DNA from 3 places in the Pseudarthrobacter sp. RHLT1-30-1 genome. Region 2 is predicted to be linked to each of the others. Evidence: riboswitches for the same ligand, from Rfam matches in the RefSeq annotation. Region 2 holds a riboswitch; each other region holds the start of a gene.
What was found. A riboswitch is a leader RNA that binds a small molecule or an ion and turns the genes downstream of it on or off. The one in region 2 is predicted to bind thiamine pyrophosphate.
Positions count from the first base shown of each region.

Region 1 (4,942 bases), on a different contig from region 2:
CAGGCGTCCGACGGCGGCGATCAGTTCCAGCGCCGCGGCCGCTGTCGGCGCCTTGTAGACCGTGACGAGGCCACCGAGCCGGTACCGCCAGTCCGGCAGCGCCGTCAGTGCCGCGTCAACCTGGTCCTCGGTGAGGACGTCCCCGGCTGCTGCCATGGCAGGCTCCTTTGCCTAAAGGAATTCGGCCCGGCCTTCCATCACCGAGGACGCCAGCGCATGCTCCCGGCGCGGAATCCTGCCGGCCCTTTTTGCCAGCCTACCGGCGATCACCGCGTGCTTGAAGGCCCCCCCCATCAGCACCGGATTCTGCGCCCGTGTTACCGCCGTGGCCAGCAGCACGGCGTCGCAACCCAGCTCCATGGCCAGGGCCGCGTCGGAGGCGGTGCCGATCCCTGCGTCCAGGACCACGGGCACCGAGGCGCGCGAAACGATCAGTTCGATGTTGTGCGGGTTCAGGATTCCCAATCCGGTGCCGATCGGCGCGCCCAGCGGCATCACCGCGGTGGCGCCCAGGTTCTCGAGCCGCAGCGCCAGCACGGGGTCGTCGTTGGTGTAGGCGAAGACCTTGAAACCGCGGCCCACCAGCTGCTCCGTGGCCTCGACAAGTTCCACGGCGTCCGGCAGCAGGGTGTGCTCGTCCGCGATCACTTCCAGCTTCACCCAGTCCGTTTCGAGGGCTTCGCGGGCCAGCTCGGCCGTCAGCACGGCATCCCGGGCGGTGAAGCAGCCCGCGGTGTTGGGCAGAACCCGGATGTTGTGCTCCAGCAGCAGCTGGAACAACGACCCGGCCTCCGCTGGCGAGTAGCGCCGTATCGCCACGGTGGTCAGTTCCGTGCCGGAGGCCAGCAGTGCATCCCCCAGACCGTGCAGGCTCGGCGCCCCGCCGGTGCCCATGATCAGCCTCGACCCGAGCTGCACGCCGTCGAGAGTGAACAGATCCGCTGCCGCCGGGGATGCTCCCGGCGCCGCTGCCGTGGTGTTCGCGATCCCGCTCATCCTCCCTGGACCGCCGTGACCAGTTCGATGTCGTCGCCGTCGGCGAGCGCGGTGCCGTGCCACTGGCTGCGGGGAACCACCTCGGCGTTGCGGGCCACGGCGACCCCGAGTTTGGTGCCGTCCGCAGACTGGCCGTTCGGGGCCAGCAGCCGGCCGGTGACCTGGCTGACCAGCGTGCCGACCGAGGCGCCCTCGGCGAGCGTTCGCCCGGTTCCGTTCAGGGTGATGTTCATAGCGTTTCCTTGCTGTACTCGGGGGTGGATGGGTGGTGGGGGTCCGCGGCGAACCTGTCCGGCCGGAAGCGGGCCCAGCGGGGGTCGGCGACGCCGTCCATCAGCTGGCAACAGATCTCCGCGGCGGCGGGCGTGAGCAGGATTCCGTGCCGGAAGAACCCCGTGGCGATGATCAGTCCCGCAACGTCCCCCGGGCTTCCCCGTTCCGCCACCCGGCCCAGTAGCGGCGCGTTGTCCGGAGTACCGGGCCGGGCCCTGGCGGTTGCTTCCAGCAGTTCCAGTTCCGCGACCGCGGGGAGCAGCTGCTGGGCGTCGCGGAGCAGCTGGTAAACGCCGCCGGCGGACACCGCAGTGCCGGCCGGCGCTGCCGGGTGGTTGTCACCGCCGGGAGCGTCCTCGCGCTGGGTGGCTCCAATCACGACCGTGCCGTCCTCCCGGGGCACGATGTAAACCGGCACGCCGCGGACCAGTCCCCGCACCGTTGAGGTCAGCAGCGGCCGCAGTTTTTGCGGCACCCGGAGCCGGAGAATGTCGCCGTGGACCGGCCGCAGCGGCAACCGGAGTCCGGCCGGCAGGCCCGTGAGCCCGGCGGCGCCCAGGCCGTTGGCCACAATCGTCTCGCGGGCCCGGACGGAGCCGCCGCCGGCGAGACGGGCGCCGGCCACGCGGCCGTCCTCCCGGAGCAGCCCCGCGGCGCGCCGCCTGATGGTGTGGCACAGGCTGTCCGCGGCCAGGAGTTCGCCAATCCGGGCGAGCAGCCGGCGGGGGTCCACCTGGTGGTCGGCGGGGATCTCGAAGGCGCAGGAGATCCCCGGGCTCAGCAGCGGCTCTCGTGCGCGCGCCGCACGGACGGTCATCGGCTCCACGGCGAGGCCGTACGACTGCTGGACGGTGCGCAGGTCCGCAAGTGCCCGGCGGTCCGCCGCGTCGGCCCCCACGGCGAGGGTCGGCGTCGTGAGGTACCCGGTAGCGGCGCCAACGAAGCCGCCGGAATCCGTTGCCGGCCCGCCGCCGCGCTCAAGTCCGGCAGCGAATCCCGGCCAGAGCCCGGAGGATTCCAGCATGAGCTCCAGGAGGGCCTCCTCCTGGTAGTGAAGTTCGCTCACCGGGGCGAGCATTCCCGCGGCCGCCCAGCTGGCGCCGCTTCCGGGGGCTTCGTCGATCAGGGCGACTGAACGGCCCGAGCGGCTCGCGGCCCAGGCGATCCCGTGTCCGACCACGCCGCCGCCGATCACGGCGACGTCGTAATACGGGCCGGCTGCGGCGTCATGTGTGGCGGCAGCCGGCGTGCTCCCGGTGCCGGCGGCCGGGCCGCGGGCGGATATTTCGCCCATAAAGTATTCCTTCCCTACGCCGGTACTAACCGGATCAGGTCAAGCGGTCGGCTCTGACGCCCTCTCAGCCTGCCGGTTCCGGACGCCAGGGGCGTGGACGGTTGCGGCGGGCTCCCGCGGTACCGGCCCAGTTTAGGGGAACTAGGCTGGAACCATGACTCCGGATGCCCTCCACACCACCGCCCGCCTCTACCTTTGCACCGATGCCCGCCAGGAACAGCGGGACTTCGCGGACTTCGTGGACTCCGCGTATGCCGGCGGGGTCGACATCATCCAGCTGCGCGACAAGTCGCTGGAAGCGGCCGAGGAACTGGAGTTCCTGGCCATCCTGCATCAGGCCGCCGAGCGTCACGGCAAGCTCTGGGCCGTCAACGACCGGGCGGACCTCGCCGCTCTCTCGGGCGCTCCGGTGTTCCACATCGGGCAAAAGGACCTCCCGCTCCCGGCAGCCCGGGACTTCATCGGCCAGGACGCCGTGATCGGGATGTCCACCCACAGTCCGGAGCAGGTGGAGGCAGCCATCGCCGCGGCCCCCGGCCGCCACGGCCTGGACTACTTTTGCGTCGGGCCGGTCTGGGCCACCCCGACCAAGCCCGGCCGCGCCGCCGTCGGGCTCGGACTGGTGCGCCACGCGGCGGACGCGGTCCGCCGGGCCGCGGGGAGGGCCGGGGACGAGTCCGAAGGCACCAACACCGTCACCAACTCCGACGCCGGCACCGGCGCCGCCGCAGGTATTGTGCCGTGGTTTGCGATCGGGGGCATTGACCTCGGAAATGTGGAGCAGGTGGTGGACGCCGGGGCCCGCCGGATCGTGGTGGTGCGCGCGATCACGGAGGCCGATGATCCCGCCGACGCCGCCCGGTCCCTGCTGGCTGCACTCGATGCCGCGGGAAACTGAGCCCGGTCCGTCCCCTCAGCCGGCCAGGCCGAGGTCTCTCATCCGGCGCGAATGGTTCGCCGCCAGTTCCGCCATCAGCACGCGCACAAGTTCCCCGGACCGGTCCCCGTCCGCGCCGGCCAGGCCGCCGACGAACGCATTCTCAACACCCACACGCTGCGCCTGGGTCAGGGCCTCCCCGAGCAGGCGCCTGGCCCACAGCGCCAGCCGCGAGGCCAGCCGCGGGTCATCGGCGAGGGCGGTCTTGAGCAACTCCCGCAGCACCGCCGTGGCCTCCTCATCGGCCTGGATCTGCTCCACCAGGGCCCGCGTGCCGGCGTCAACGTCGCGGGACACCGCGCGGTAGAAATCGGCGGAGACGGTGTCGATCACATACGCCTTCATCAGGGATTCGTACCAGTCCGAGGGGCGGGTGCGTTCGTGGAAGTGGTCCACGGACGGCTGGAACGGCAGCATTGCGGCCTCAACGTCCAGCCCCATGGCGTCCAGTTTGGCGCTCACCAGTTCATAGTGCTGGAACTCGATCACCGCGATCCGGCCCAGCACCGCCCGGTCGTGCAGCGTGGGGGAATACCGCGCATCGGAGGAGAGCCGTTCGAAGGCGGACAGCTCGCCGTAGGCCATCACGCCCAGCAGATCCCTCAGGAAGCTGTTGTATCGGGCAGGATCGACCGGGGATGTGCTCATGATCCAAGACTAATGGCGCAAATGAAGCTAATCTGATTTTCGTGTCCCATCATCGTCTGACCCCGAGTGTCCACCAGCAAAAGAACCAGCTTGCCGAGGCGCTCAATGCGCTGCGCACGACACTGGAGCTGCCGGGGCCCTTCCCCGAAGACGCACTCCGGGAGGCCAAGGAGGCGGTCGCCGGGCACGAGCTGCCGGAGCTGGATTTCACCCATATCGAGTTTGTAACCATCGATCCGGCGTCCTCCACCGACCTGGACCAGGCCCTCTTCATCGACCGTGCCGGTGAGGGCTACAAGGTCTTCTACGCGATCGCCGATGTCCCCTCCTTTGTCTCCCCCGGTGGTGCGCTCGATGCCGAGACGCGCCGCCGCGGCCAGACCTTCTACACCCCGAACGGCCGGATTCCGCTGCACCCGGAAGTCATCAGCGAGGAAGCAGGCAGCCTGCTGGCCGGCCAGCTGTGCGCCGCATTCGTCTGGGAATTCGAGCTCGACGCCGCCGCCGAGGTGTCCGCGGTGCTGGTCCGCCGCGCAGCGGTCCGCAGCCGGGCCAAGCTCAGTTACCGCGGGGTGCAGTCCGAGCTTGACGCCGGAACGGCCGCCCCCGTCCTCCAGCTGCTCAAGGAGGTCGGGATGAAGCGGGTGGAGCTGGAACGGCTCCGCGGCGGCGCCAGCCTGAACATGCCGGAGCAGGAAATCGAACAGCTGCCCGACGGCGGCTACCGGATTGTCGCTGCGCCGCCGCTGCCCGTGGAGGACTGGAACGCCCAGATTTCCCTGATGACCGGGATG
Region 1 is NZ_JBWZCG010000002.1:245,518-250,459, forward strand. Features, by position in the region: gene AC50YM_RS03510 (4a-hydroxytetrahydrobiopterin dehydratase) at 1-156, opposite strand, end outside; gene AC50YM_RS03515 (thiazole synthase) at 172-996, opposite strand; gene thiS (sulfur carrier protein ThiS) at 993-1,229, opposite strand; gene thiO (glycine oxidase ThiO) at 1,226-2,563, opposite strand; TPP riboswitch at 2,557-2,691, opposite strand; gene AC50YM_RS03530 (thiamine phosphate synthase) at 2,718-3,461, shown strand; gene AC50YM_RS03535 (ferritin-like fold-containing protein) at 3,477-4,148, opposite strand; gene AC50YM_RS03540 (RNB domain-containing ribonuclease) at 4,190-4,942, shown strand, end outside.
Region 1: it holds a riboswitch for thiamine pyrophosphate, as region 2 does, so the genes downstream of both, thiO (glycine oxidase ThiO) here and AC50YM_RS19840 (bifunctional hydroxymethylpyrimidine kinase/phosphomethylpyrimidine kinase) in region 2, are expected to answer to the same signal.

Region 2 (4,942 bases):
CGCGAATCGGTCGACCGCCAGATGATCGTCCGCCAGCGCGACGACAGAATCCAGATCGGCGTCCTCGAGGACGGCGTCCTGGCCGAGCATTTCGTGTCCAAGACCCAGCAGGATTCCCTGATCGGCAACGTCTACCTGGGCAAGGTCCAGAACGTGCTGCCGTCGATGGAAGCCGCCTTCGTTGACATCGGACGCGGCCGCAACGCCGTGCTCTACGCCGGTGAAGTCAACTGGGAGTCCGTCAACCTGGAGGGCAAGCAGCGCCGGATCGAAAACGCGCTGAAGTCCGGAGACTCCGTGCTGGTCCAGGTCACCAAGGACCCGGTCGGCCACAAGGGTGCCCGCCTCACGAGCCAGATCTCACTGCCGGGCCGCTACCTCGTGTACGTACCCGGCGGCTCCATGACCGGCATTTCCCGCAAGCTGCCCGACGTCGAGCGCAACCGGCTGAAGCGGATCCTCAAGGACCGGCTGCCGGAACACGCCGGCGTCATTGTCCGCACCGCGGCCGAGGGTGCGTCCGAGGAAGAGCTCACGCACGACATCAACCGACTCCGCGCCCAGTGGGAAGGCATCGAAGGCCAGTCGACCTCCACCAAGATCCTCGCCCCCGAACTGCTCTACGGCGAACCCGATCTGACCATCAAGGTGGTCCGTGACGTCTTCAACGAGGACTTCTCCAAGCTGATCGTCTCCGGCGAGGAGGCGTGGGACACCATCGAGGCCTACGTCACCTACGTGGCGCCCGACCTCGTCGGCCGGCTGGAGAAGTGGACCAAGGACACGGACATCTTCGCGGCCTGGCGCATCGACGAGCAGATCCACAAGGCCCTGGACCGCAAGGTCTTCCTGCCCTCCGGCGGCTCCCTCGTGATCGACCGCACCGAAGCCATGACCGTCGTGGACGTCAACACCGGCAAATTCACCGGCAGCGGCGGAAACCTTGAGGAAACCGTCACCAAGAACAACCTCGAAGCAGCCGAGGAAGTCGTCCGGCAGCTCCGGCTCCGCGACATCGGCGGGATCATCGTCATCGACTTCATCGACATGGTGCTCGAATCCAACCGCGACCTCGTGCTGCGCCGCATGGTCGAATGCCTGGGCCGGGACCGGACCAAGCACCAGGTCGCCGAGGTGACCTCACTGGGCCTCGTGCAGATGACGCGCAAGCGGATGGGCACCGGCCTGCTGGAAGTCTTCGGCGAGCAGTGCGAAACCTGCGACGGCCGCGGCATCGTCACCCACGACGAGCCCGTGGAGCACCGCCGCGCCAACGTGGTGGCCGCAGAGCACCACGTCCCGCGGACCGAGCACCAGCCCGCCGCCGCACGCACCGAACGTACCGAACGCAAGAGCCGACGCCGCGGCAGGGGCGGCCAGGGCACGGACGAGCAGTCCGTCCCGGCAGCAGTCCACCCGGAGCCCACCGAGGCCGAGCGCCACGCCAAGGCGGAGGCAACCCGCGCCGCGCTGGCGAACATCGCCGCTGCGGCGCACGCCGCGCACCTGCACGACGGCGAGACAGCCACCGCTGTCGATGCCCGGACCCGCCAGGCCGCCGTCGATGCAGTGGTCGAGCTGGCCGCGTCGGAGGAGGCAGCCGGCCGCCCTGCCGCCGTGCTGACGTTCGGCGGTGAGCAGGTCGCCCTGCCCTTCGTCGAGCACGCCGACCAGGCGAGTGCCCCCGCCCTCACCCTGGACCTGCTGACCGAGGCCTTCGCCCACCTGGGTGAAACCGAGGCGGCCCCGGAGGCCGCAGCCACCGGAGCAGCCCCGGCAGCAGCCCCGGAGCCGGCGGCGAAGGCAGCCCCGGCCGCCCGGACCGCAGCGGCAGCTCCGGCGCGCGCCGGCGGCACCGGCCCGGGACGCGCCCAGGCCCCGGGTTCCCAGACCGAGGCAGACACCGCGGGCGGCACCTCCCGTGCCCGCCGCGGCCGCCGCAACCGGAGCGCCAGCCGCGCCCAGGGCGCAGCGAACGAGACCTCGGTGGAACAGCGGAGGGAAACCCCGCAGGCCGCGCCCGTCTCGGTGCACGAGGCCAAGGTCCCGGCAGCACTGCCGGCCGCCAAGCCTGCCGCGAGCGAGCCGATCATCCTCGGTGTCGGCGTGCCGGCTTCCGAGCTCTAACGGCAGAAACAGTTCAACCAGGCCGCGGGTGCGGTCCGGACCGCGTAGCAATACGCCAGGTTCGGGCCGTGCCCGCGGCTTCGTTAACGGACCCGGCTAGGCTGGATCCTGACACGGGGTGCCGCATCGAGCCGGCTGAGATCCAAACCCGTTGAACCTGTCCGGTTAGCACCGGCGAAGGGATGTCTCTTATGACCGCCGCCCCATCGTTTCTCCCGCCCGCCCCTGCCGCGCCCGTATCGCGGATCCCAAGGGTGCTGGCGATCGCCGGCTCCGATCCCTCCGGCGGCGCAGGCATCCAGGCCGACCTCAAAAGCATTGCCGCGCATGGTGGCTACGGCATGGCAGCGATCACCGCCCTGACCGCGCAGAACACCCGCGGCGTCAGCGCCGTGCACGTCCCGCCGGCGGACTTCCTGACCGCCCAGCTCGACGCCCTCAGCCAGGACATCAGCATCGACGCCGTCAAGATCGGGATGCTGGGGGATGCCTCCGTGATCGACGCCGTCCGCGGCTGGCTGGCGAAGTCCCGCCCCGGCGTCGTGGTCCTGGATCCCGTGATGGTGGCGACCAGCGGCGACCGGCTGCTGCAGGAATCCGCGGAGGCGGCCCTGCACGCGCTGTTGCCGTACGCGGACCTGCTCACGCCCAACCTCGCCGAACTCGCCATCCTGCTCCGGGAGACGGTCGCCGAGGACTGGGCCGGGGCACTGGAACAGGGCAAGCGGCTCGCCGCCCAGACCGGCACCACGGTCCTGGTGAAGGGCGGCCACCTCGACGGCGGCCGGCTCCCCGGCGGCGGCGGCCACCTCGACGGCGGCCGGCTCCCCGGCGGCGGCGGGACCGGAGATCCCGACGGCGCCGGCTGCCCGGACGCGCTGATCAACACCGGGGGGCTCCTGGCCCGGGACCTCATTGTGGTGCCGGGGGAGCGCGTGCCCACCCGCAACAGCCACGGCACCGGCTGCTCGCTGTCCTCGGCGATCGCCACGGTGCAGGCCAGAATCATCGGACAGGCCGGCACGGGGGACTGGGAGGCCGCGCTCCGCGAGGTCAAGCCCTGGCTCCGGGAGGCCCTGCGCACCTCCGACCGGCTCGACGTAGGCACCGGCAACGGCCCGGTGCACCACTTCCACCACGTCCAGCAGCAGACCGAAGATCACTCCGGCGCCGGCCGGGTACCGGCCCAGGGTGAATTTGCCGCCGCGCTGCGGGACGCCGCCACCGGCGACCTGGCCGCGATCCACGGGCTGGACTTCATCAGGGGCCTGGCCGACGGGTCGCTGCCGGAGCGGGATTTCGCCTACTACCTCAGCCAGGACGCCCTGTACCTGAACGGCTATTCCCGGGTCCTGGCCCGGGCCGCAGCCATCGCACCTACCGAGGCCGAACAGCTCTTCTGGCTCCGCTCCGCGCAGAACTGCCTCGAAGTGGAATCCGAGCTGCACCGGACCTGGCTGGGCACCCGCACCGCCGGGGTGACCCCCGGGCCGGTCACCCGGTCCTACCTGGACCATCTGCTGGCCGCCTCGGCCGGCAGCTACGGCGTGCTGGTGGCCGCCGTGCTGCCGTGCTTCTGGCTCTACGCCGAGTTGGGGGAGAGCCTGCACGCGCAGTTCCTCGCAGCAGGCGCGCCGGACGCGCATCCCTACGCGGTGTGGCTGCGCACCTATGCCGATGCGGAGTTCGCCGCCGCCACCCGGCAGGCAATCGCCTACACCGACGCCGCGGCCCGGGCGGCGTCGGCCGGGGAACGGGACGCCATGACCCGGGCCTTCCGGCAGTCCGCCCGCTACGAGGTCGACTTCTTCGACGCGCCGCGGCTGCACGCCTGACGGCGGGGGTCCGCGGAGCCTGTACGATAGGTGGGCACGGTTCCGGAACTCGTTACGGCAGGCTCTGTCCATACAGAGTGGCGCCTACCACGTATTTCACGTCGGAACCAGCCTCATTTGCGGCCGAAGGCAAAATTAGCGTAGTCTAGATCTTCGGTGCTTACGCCAACACTTGGGTTATGACCTTGAGGACGCTCCACTCGATTTCGAGTGCGATTGTCCACGGGATAGCTCATGGGTCCCCCCGGGGAACCCACCGGCGTAGAGGCACAGCGTGAGCCGGACCAGAAACTTTGGACCCAGGTTCCGCACGCAAATCTAGTAATAAACGTCGAGAGAAGTGAGTTCCCCAGTGGTGTACGCGATTGTCCGCGCAGGCGGCCGCCAAGAGAAGGTTTCCGTTGGAGACTTCGTTACCCTGAACCGCGTCCCCGGTGGAGCCGGCAGCACCTTTGAGTTGCCCGCACTGCTCCTGGTGGATGGTGACAAGGTCACGTCTGCAGCTACGGACCTGGCCAAGGTAAAGGTTACGGCTGAGATCCTTGAGGACCTTCGCGGTCCCAAGATCGTCATCCAGAAGTTCAAGAACAAGACCGGTTACAAGAAGCGCCAGGGTCACCGTCAGGAATTGACCAAGGTCAAGATCACCGGTATCAAGTAACTACTCGTTACTGTTCAGGTCTTCAGCAGGTTCCCCAGAATTTAAGGCAGGCATTTCCAAATGGCACATAAAAAAGGCGCGAGTTCCACTCGCAACGGTCGTGACTCGAACGCCCAGTACCTCGGCGTCAAGCGCTTCGGCGGCCAGGTAGTTTCCGCAGGCGAGATCATCGTCCGCCAGCGTGGCACCCACTTCCACCCGGGCGCCGGCGTTGGCCGCGGCGGCGACGACACCCTGTTCGCACTGACCCCCGGCGCTGTCGAGTTCGGCACCCGCCGCGGTCGTCGCGTCGTGAACATTGTGACTGCTGCAGCTGCAG
Region 2 is NZ_JBWZCG010000045.1:2,631-7,572, forward strand. Features, by position in the region: gene AC50YM_RS19835 (Rne/Rng family ribonuclease) at 1-2,127, shown strand, start outside; TPP riboswitch at 2,232-2,327, shown strand; gene AC50YM_RS19840 (bifunctional hydroxymethylpyrimidine kinase/phosphomethylpyrimidine kinase) at 2,319-3,962, shown strand; gene rplU (50S ribosomal protein L21) at 4,315-4,623, shown strand; gene rpmA (50S ribosomal protein L27) at 4,684-4,942, shown strand, end outside.

Region 3 (4,942 bases), on a different contig from region 2:
CATGCACCCCGGATACCGTGGCGCGCTGCGCATGGGAATTGAGCACGGGGCGTGGTGCGTCGCATGCTGCTGGGCGCTGATGGTGGCGCTGTTTGCGCTCGGTGTAATGAGCATCGGCTGGATGGCGTTGGTTGGGGCGTTCATCGCCGGCGAGAAGATGCTCCCGTGGAAGCGACTCGCCAACCGCTCAGTTGCGGTGGCACTGGCTGTCATCGGACTCGGTGTAGTCCTGTCGCCCGCGGCCATGAGCGGCCCAGGGATGTAACGGACGAGGCCGGCACGCTGCGCCGGCCGCCCACCACAAGGGGGACACCTGAACGGTCTCATACACAAAGGAGTCGAAAATGACTGACGGGGCTGGACTGATAATGCGCTTTTACAAGGAGATACTAGAGGGCGGAAATCTCGCCCTCATTGATGAGCTGGCGACGGATGACTACGTCGATCACGAAGAGGCACTTCCTGGACAGCCGCCCGGCAAAGACGGCGTCCGATTCTTCGTGAATGCAGTCCGGACCGCGTTCCCGGACATCAAGGTCAAGACGATCGAGCCGTCGCTCGCCAACGGAGACATGGAAGCGTGCCACGTAATTCTGACAGGCACTCATCGTGGGGAGATGGCCGGCATTCCAGCAACGGGCAAGACTGTCGAATTCGGCAGCACTGACATAATCCGGGTCGAGAACGGCAAGGTCGCCGAGCACTGGGGAACCACCGACAACATGGGACTCATGCAGCAGATCGGCGCCATCCCTGCGTAGGACGCAGGGAACGCCCTCAAGATGATGATGGAACGTGCCAGACGACAGCACTCCCCTGCCCGGCATTCGCTGATCCGTGGGGCCTTTGAGATCGCGACGTCCGCTCTCCGGGTCCCGATGCGACATGGACTTGCGCTATCTCAAAGGCAATAAGACAACAGGAAGTCTCACTTCGGCAAAGTGTTCGGACTAGGGGAGACTTCTGGATCTGTAAGTCGCAGCGGTGATTGGAAGGGCTTCGGCGGCGCTATGCGGCCCGCGCCGCAGGTTCATCGTCCCGCAGCTTGATGGGTTGCCGTTTCATCCGGCACGGGTTAAGACTGCGAACCCGGCCGTCGCCGTCCCGGGGCCGCTAACGTTCTGCTGCATGATGGCAGGGGTCTTCTCGGGGCAAGCTTCGGCCGCGTGCGGGTCAGTCGTGGGAGGGTTCGCCGGTGACTTTGTGGTCGGCGTGGTTCAGGCCTTCCATGACCAGACGGGTCAGGTGCCCGTCGGTGAGGCTGTAGATGACCCGGCGGCTTTGTTTTTGGCTGGTGACGAGGCCGCTGAAGCGTAGCTTGGCCAGGTGCTGGCTGACTGAGGTGCGCGAGGCTCCGGTCTGTTCCACCAGGGTGCCGACGTCGGAGGGCTCCTGGGCCAGGAGCCAGAGCAGGTGCAGCCGGGTGGGGTCCGAGAGCATCCGGAACGTGGCGGTGGCTGCGTCCAGCCGGCGGGAATCCGGTGCTTCGGGGTGATGGAAGCTGGCGGCCGGAATGGGTTGTACGTTTTCCACCGGTTCAGCCTTTCATCGTCTCCGGCACAGAACCGGGCCTGGATACTGCGGGCCAGAATCGGAACGCCGCAACTGTACTGATTGTAGCCACGATGGCCAGCACGGCTGCTGCTACCGGCTGGCCGGCGGCGGCGCCGATCCAGCCGGCGATCGGGTAGGTGATGATGAAGCAGGCGTGGGAGAGGGAGAACTGGGCGGTGAAGATGTAGGACCGGGTGCTCTCGGTCGCCGCGCGGCGCAGCAGGCGGGCCGAGGGGGTGTTGATCATCGAGGTCCCGGCGCCGAGAACCACCCACAGGCCCAGCAGAACCGGCCAGGTCCCCGGCACGGCCAAAAGGACGAAAGCCCCTGCCAGGCCGACGGAGAGCAGTACGGCGCCGGCACGCATGAGGACCCGGTCCGGCACCCGGTCCAGTATCCTGGGCGCGGTCAGCGCGACGAGCATCGACCCGGCACCGAAACAGGCCAGGGCGACCGCGACGTCGGCGTTGGAACCGCCGAACATGTCCCGGGCGTAGACGACTGTGTTCACCAGTACCAGGGCGGTGGCGGCAGCGACGGCAAGATTTAGGGCCATCAGGGCCCGCAGTTCAGGGTTGCGGGCAAAGATCCGCGTGCCCAGGGTGGTCCGGTGCCACAACGTCCCTTCCTGCTTCACGACCGGCGCCGCAGGAAGACGGGTGGTGACCACGAGGGCTGCGGAGAGCAGGAATCCGGCCACGGTCCCGAGGAACAGGTCGTGGAAGGACAAAACCGTCAGGAGAGCTGCCGCAAGGGCCGGGCTGACCAGCGACTCCAGGTCGTAGGCCAGACGTGAGAGGGAAAGGGCGCGGGTGTACTGGCGTTCATCGGGGAGGATGACCGGGATCAGGGACTGGAACGCCGGGGTGAAGGTAGCCGAGGCGCTCTGCAGCAGGAAGACCAGGACATAGATCTGCCACGCCTGGTCCACCATCGGCAGCATCAGTGCGATACCGGCACGGATCAGGTCCGCCCCGACCAGCACCGCCTTTTTCGGCAGCCGCTCCACCAGTGCCGCCATCAAAGGGGCCACGAAGACATAGGCGAGCATCTTGATCGTCAGTGCCGTCCCCAGAACGGCACCGGCCTGACCGCCGGCCAGATCAAAGGCCAGCAGGCCCAGAGCCACCGTCAGAAGCCCGGTGCCCAGCAGGGCCACAATCTGGGCCGAAAACAGCTTCCGGTAGGCCGGAACGGCCAGAACTTCAATCAAAGCGACTCCTCGAAACTATGACAGATACTTCAATACGTGCTTACATGCGCACTTATAAGATTAGTAGATGCCGCCCCTGTTCGGAAACGGCGCCCGATCTACACTCCGCTTCAGTCCGCGCACCAGAACCCGACGCCGTTGGCTACTGCAGCGCTTGGAGCTCTGGCGCCGCAAAAGGGCGGGAGGGTGAATCATCCATGCCGGTAGTGCCTGCACGCCGGGGTGCTAGGGTTTTTTCATCCACACGGGTGCCCTTGCAGGGGCTGAGATCGGGCTGATGCAGTCCGCGACCGTTGAACCTGTCCGGGTAATGCCGGCGAAGGAAGTAGGAAAACCACTGATGAGCTCAATGAATTCGCATTCGCTCGCGTACGCCCGCGACCCGGAACACGGCATTAGCGTCCCTGTCACCGAGATCGCCTTGGAGGACTCTCCGAACGGGGTGAAGAATCCACCGTTCACGGCGTACCGGACGGCCGGCCCTGGTAGCGATCCGGTGATCGGTCTGGAGCCGTCCCGGTCCGGATGGATAGAGTCCCGGGGCGACACCGAGCCCTACGGCGGCCGGGAACGCAACCTGCTCGACGACGGAAAGTCCGCCGTGCGCCGGGGCGCCGCGTCCGCTGAATGGAAGGGCACGCAGCCGGTGCCCCGCCGCGCCCTCGAGGGTAAGACCGTCACCCAGATGCACTACGCCCGCCAGGGCACCATCACCCCCGAGATGCGGTTCGTGGCAGTGCGGGAAAACTGCGACGTCGATCTGGTCCGCAGCGAAGTCGCCGCCGGCCGGGCCATCATCCCGAACAACATCAACCACCCCGAATCCGAGCCCATGATCATCGGCAAGGCCTTCCTGGTCAAAATCAATGCCAATATCGGCAACTCCGCCGTGACAAGCTCCATTGCCGAGGAAGTGGACAAACTGCAGTGGGCGGCCCAGTGGGGCGCCGACACGGTCATGGACCTTTCCACGGGGGATGACATCCACACCACCCGCGAGTGGATCATCCGCAACTCCCCCGTCCCCATCGGCACGGTCCCGATCTACCAGGCGCTGGAGAAGGTCAACGGTGAGGCCAATGACCTGACCTGGGAGATCTACCGGGACACGGTGATCGAACAGTGCGAGCAGGGCGTGGACTACATGACCGTCCACGCCGGCGTGCTGCTCCGCTATGTGCCCCTGACGGCGAACAGGGTCACCGGCATCGTATCCCGCGGCGGGTCCATCATGGCCGGCTGGTGCCTGGCCCACCACCGGGAGAACTTCCTCTACACCCACTTCGACGAGCTCTGCGAAATCTTCGCCAAGTACGACGTCGCCTTCTCCCTCGGCGACGGACTGCGGCCCGGCGCGACCGCGGATGCCAATGACGCCGCACAGTTCGCTGAACTGGACACCCTCGCCGAACTCACCAAGCGGGCATGGCAGTACGACGTGCAAGTCATGGTCGAAGGCCCCGGGCACATCCCCTTCCACCTCGTCCGCGAAAACGTCGAACGCCAGCAGGAACTCTGCGACGGCGCACCCTTCTACACCCTCGGCCCGCTGGTGACCGATATTGCCCCGGGCTATGACCACATCACCTCAGCCATCGGCGCCACCGAGATCGCCCGCTACGGCACCGCGATGCTCTGCTACGTCACTCCCAAGGAACACCTCGGGCTGCCGAACAAGGACGACGTTAAGACCGGTGTCATCACCTACAAGATCGCCGCCCACGCGGCAGACCTCGCCAAAGGCCACCCCGGAGCCCACGAACGCGACGACGCCCTGTCCAAGGCACGCTTCGAATTCCGCTGGCGGGACCAGTTCGCCCTCTCCCTGGATCCAGCCACAGCCGAATCCTTCCACGACGAGACCCTGCCCGCGGAGCCGGCCAAGACCGCGCACTTCTGCTCCATGTGCGGACCCAAGTTCTGCTCCATGCGGCTCTCCCAGGACATCCGCGACCAGTTCGGAGGCATGTCCGAACAGGAAGCCATCGCAGGAATGAACGCCAAATCCACCGAATTCCGCGAATCCGGCGGCAAGGTCTACCTCCCCGAACCCGTCCTGCCCAGAAGCTAGGACCATGTCGGGGCAGCGCTGGTCCCCCGGGCCCGGTCCTGCCCCGGCCCCGGACTAAGAAACCTGTTCGAAAAAGCCAGTGGGGTCGCCGCGGGCTTATCCGC
Region 3 is NZ_JBWZCG010000012.1:41,653-46,594, reverse strand. Features, by position in the region: gene AC50YM_RS10585 (DUF2182 domain-containing protein) at 1-265, shown strand, start outside; gene AC50YM_RS10580 (ester cyclase) at 345-761, shown strand; gene AC50YM_RS10575 (ArsR/SmtB family transcription factor) at 1,174-1,533, opposite strand; gene AC50YM_RS10570 (MFS transporter) at 1,538-2,767, opposite strand; TPP riboswitch at 3,002-3,109, shown strand; gene thiC (phosphomethylpyrimidine synthase ThiC) at 3,108-4,838, shown strand.
Region 3: it holds a riboswitch for thiamine pyrophosphate, as region 2 does, so the genes downstream of both, thiC (phosphomethylpyrimidine synthase ThiC) here and AC50YM_RS19840 (bifunctional hydroxymethylpyrimidine kinase/phosphomethylpyrimidine kinase) in region 2, are expected to answer to the same signal.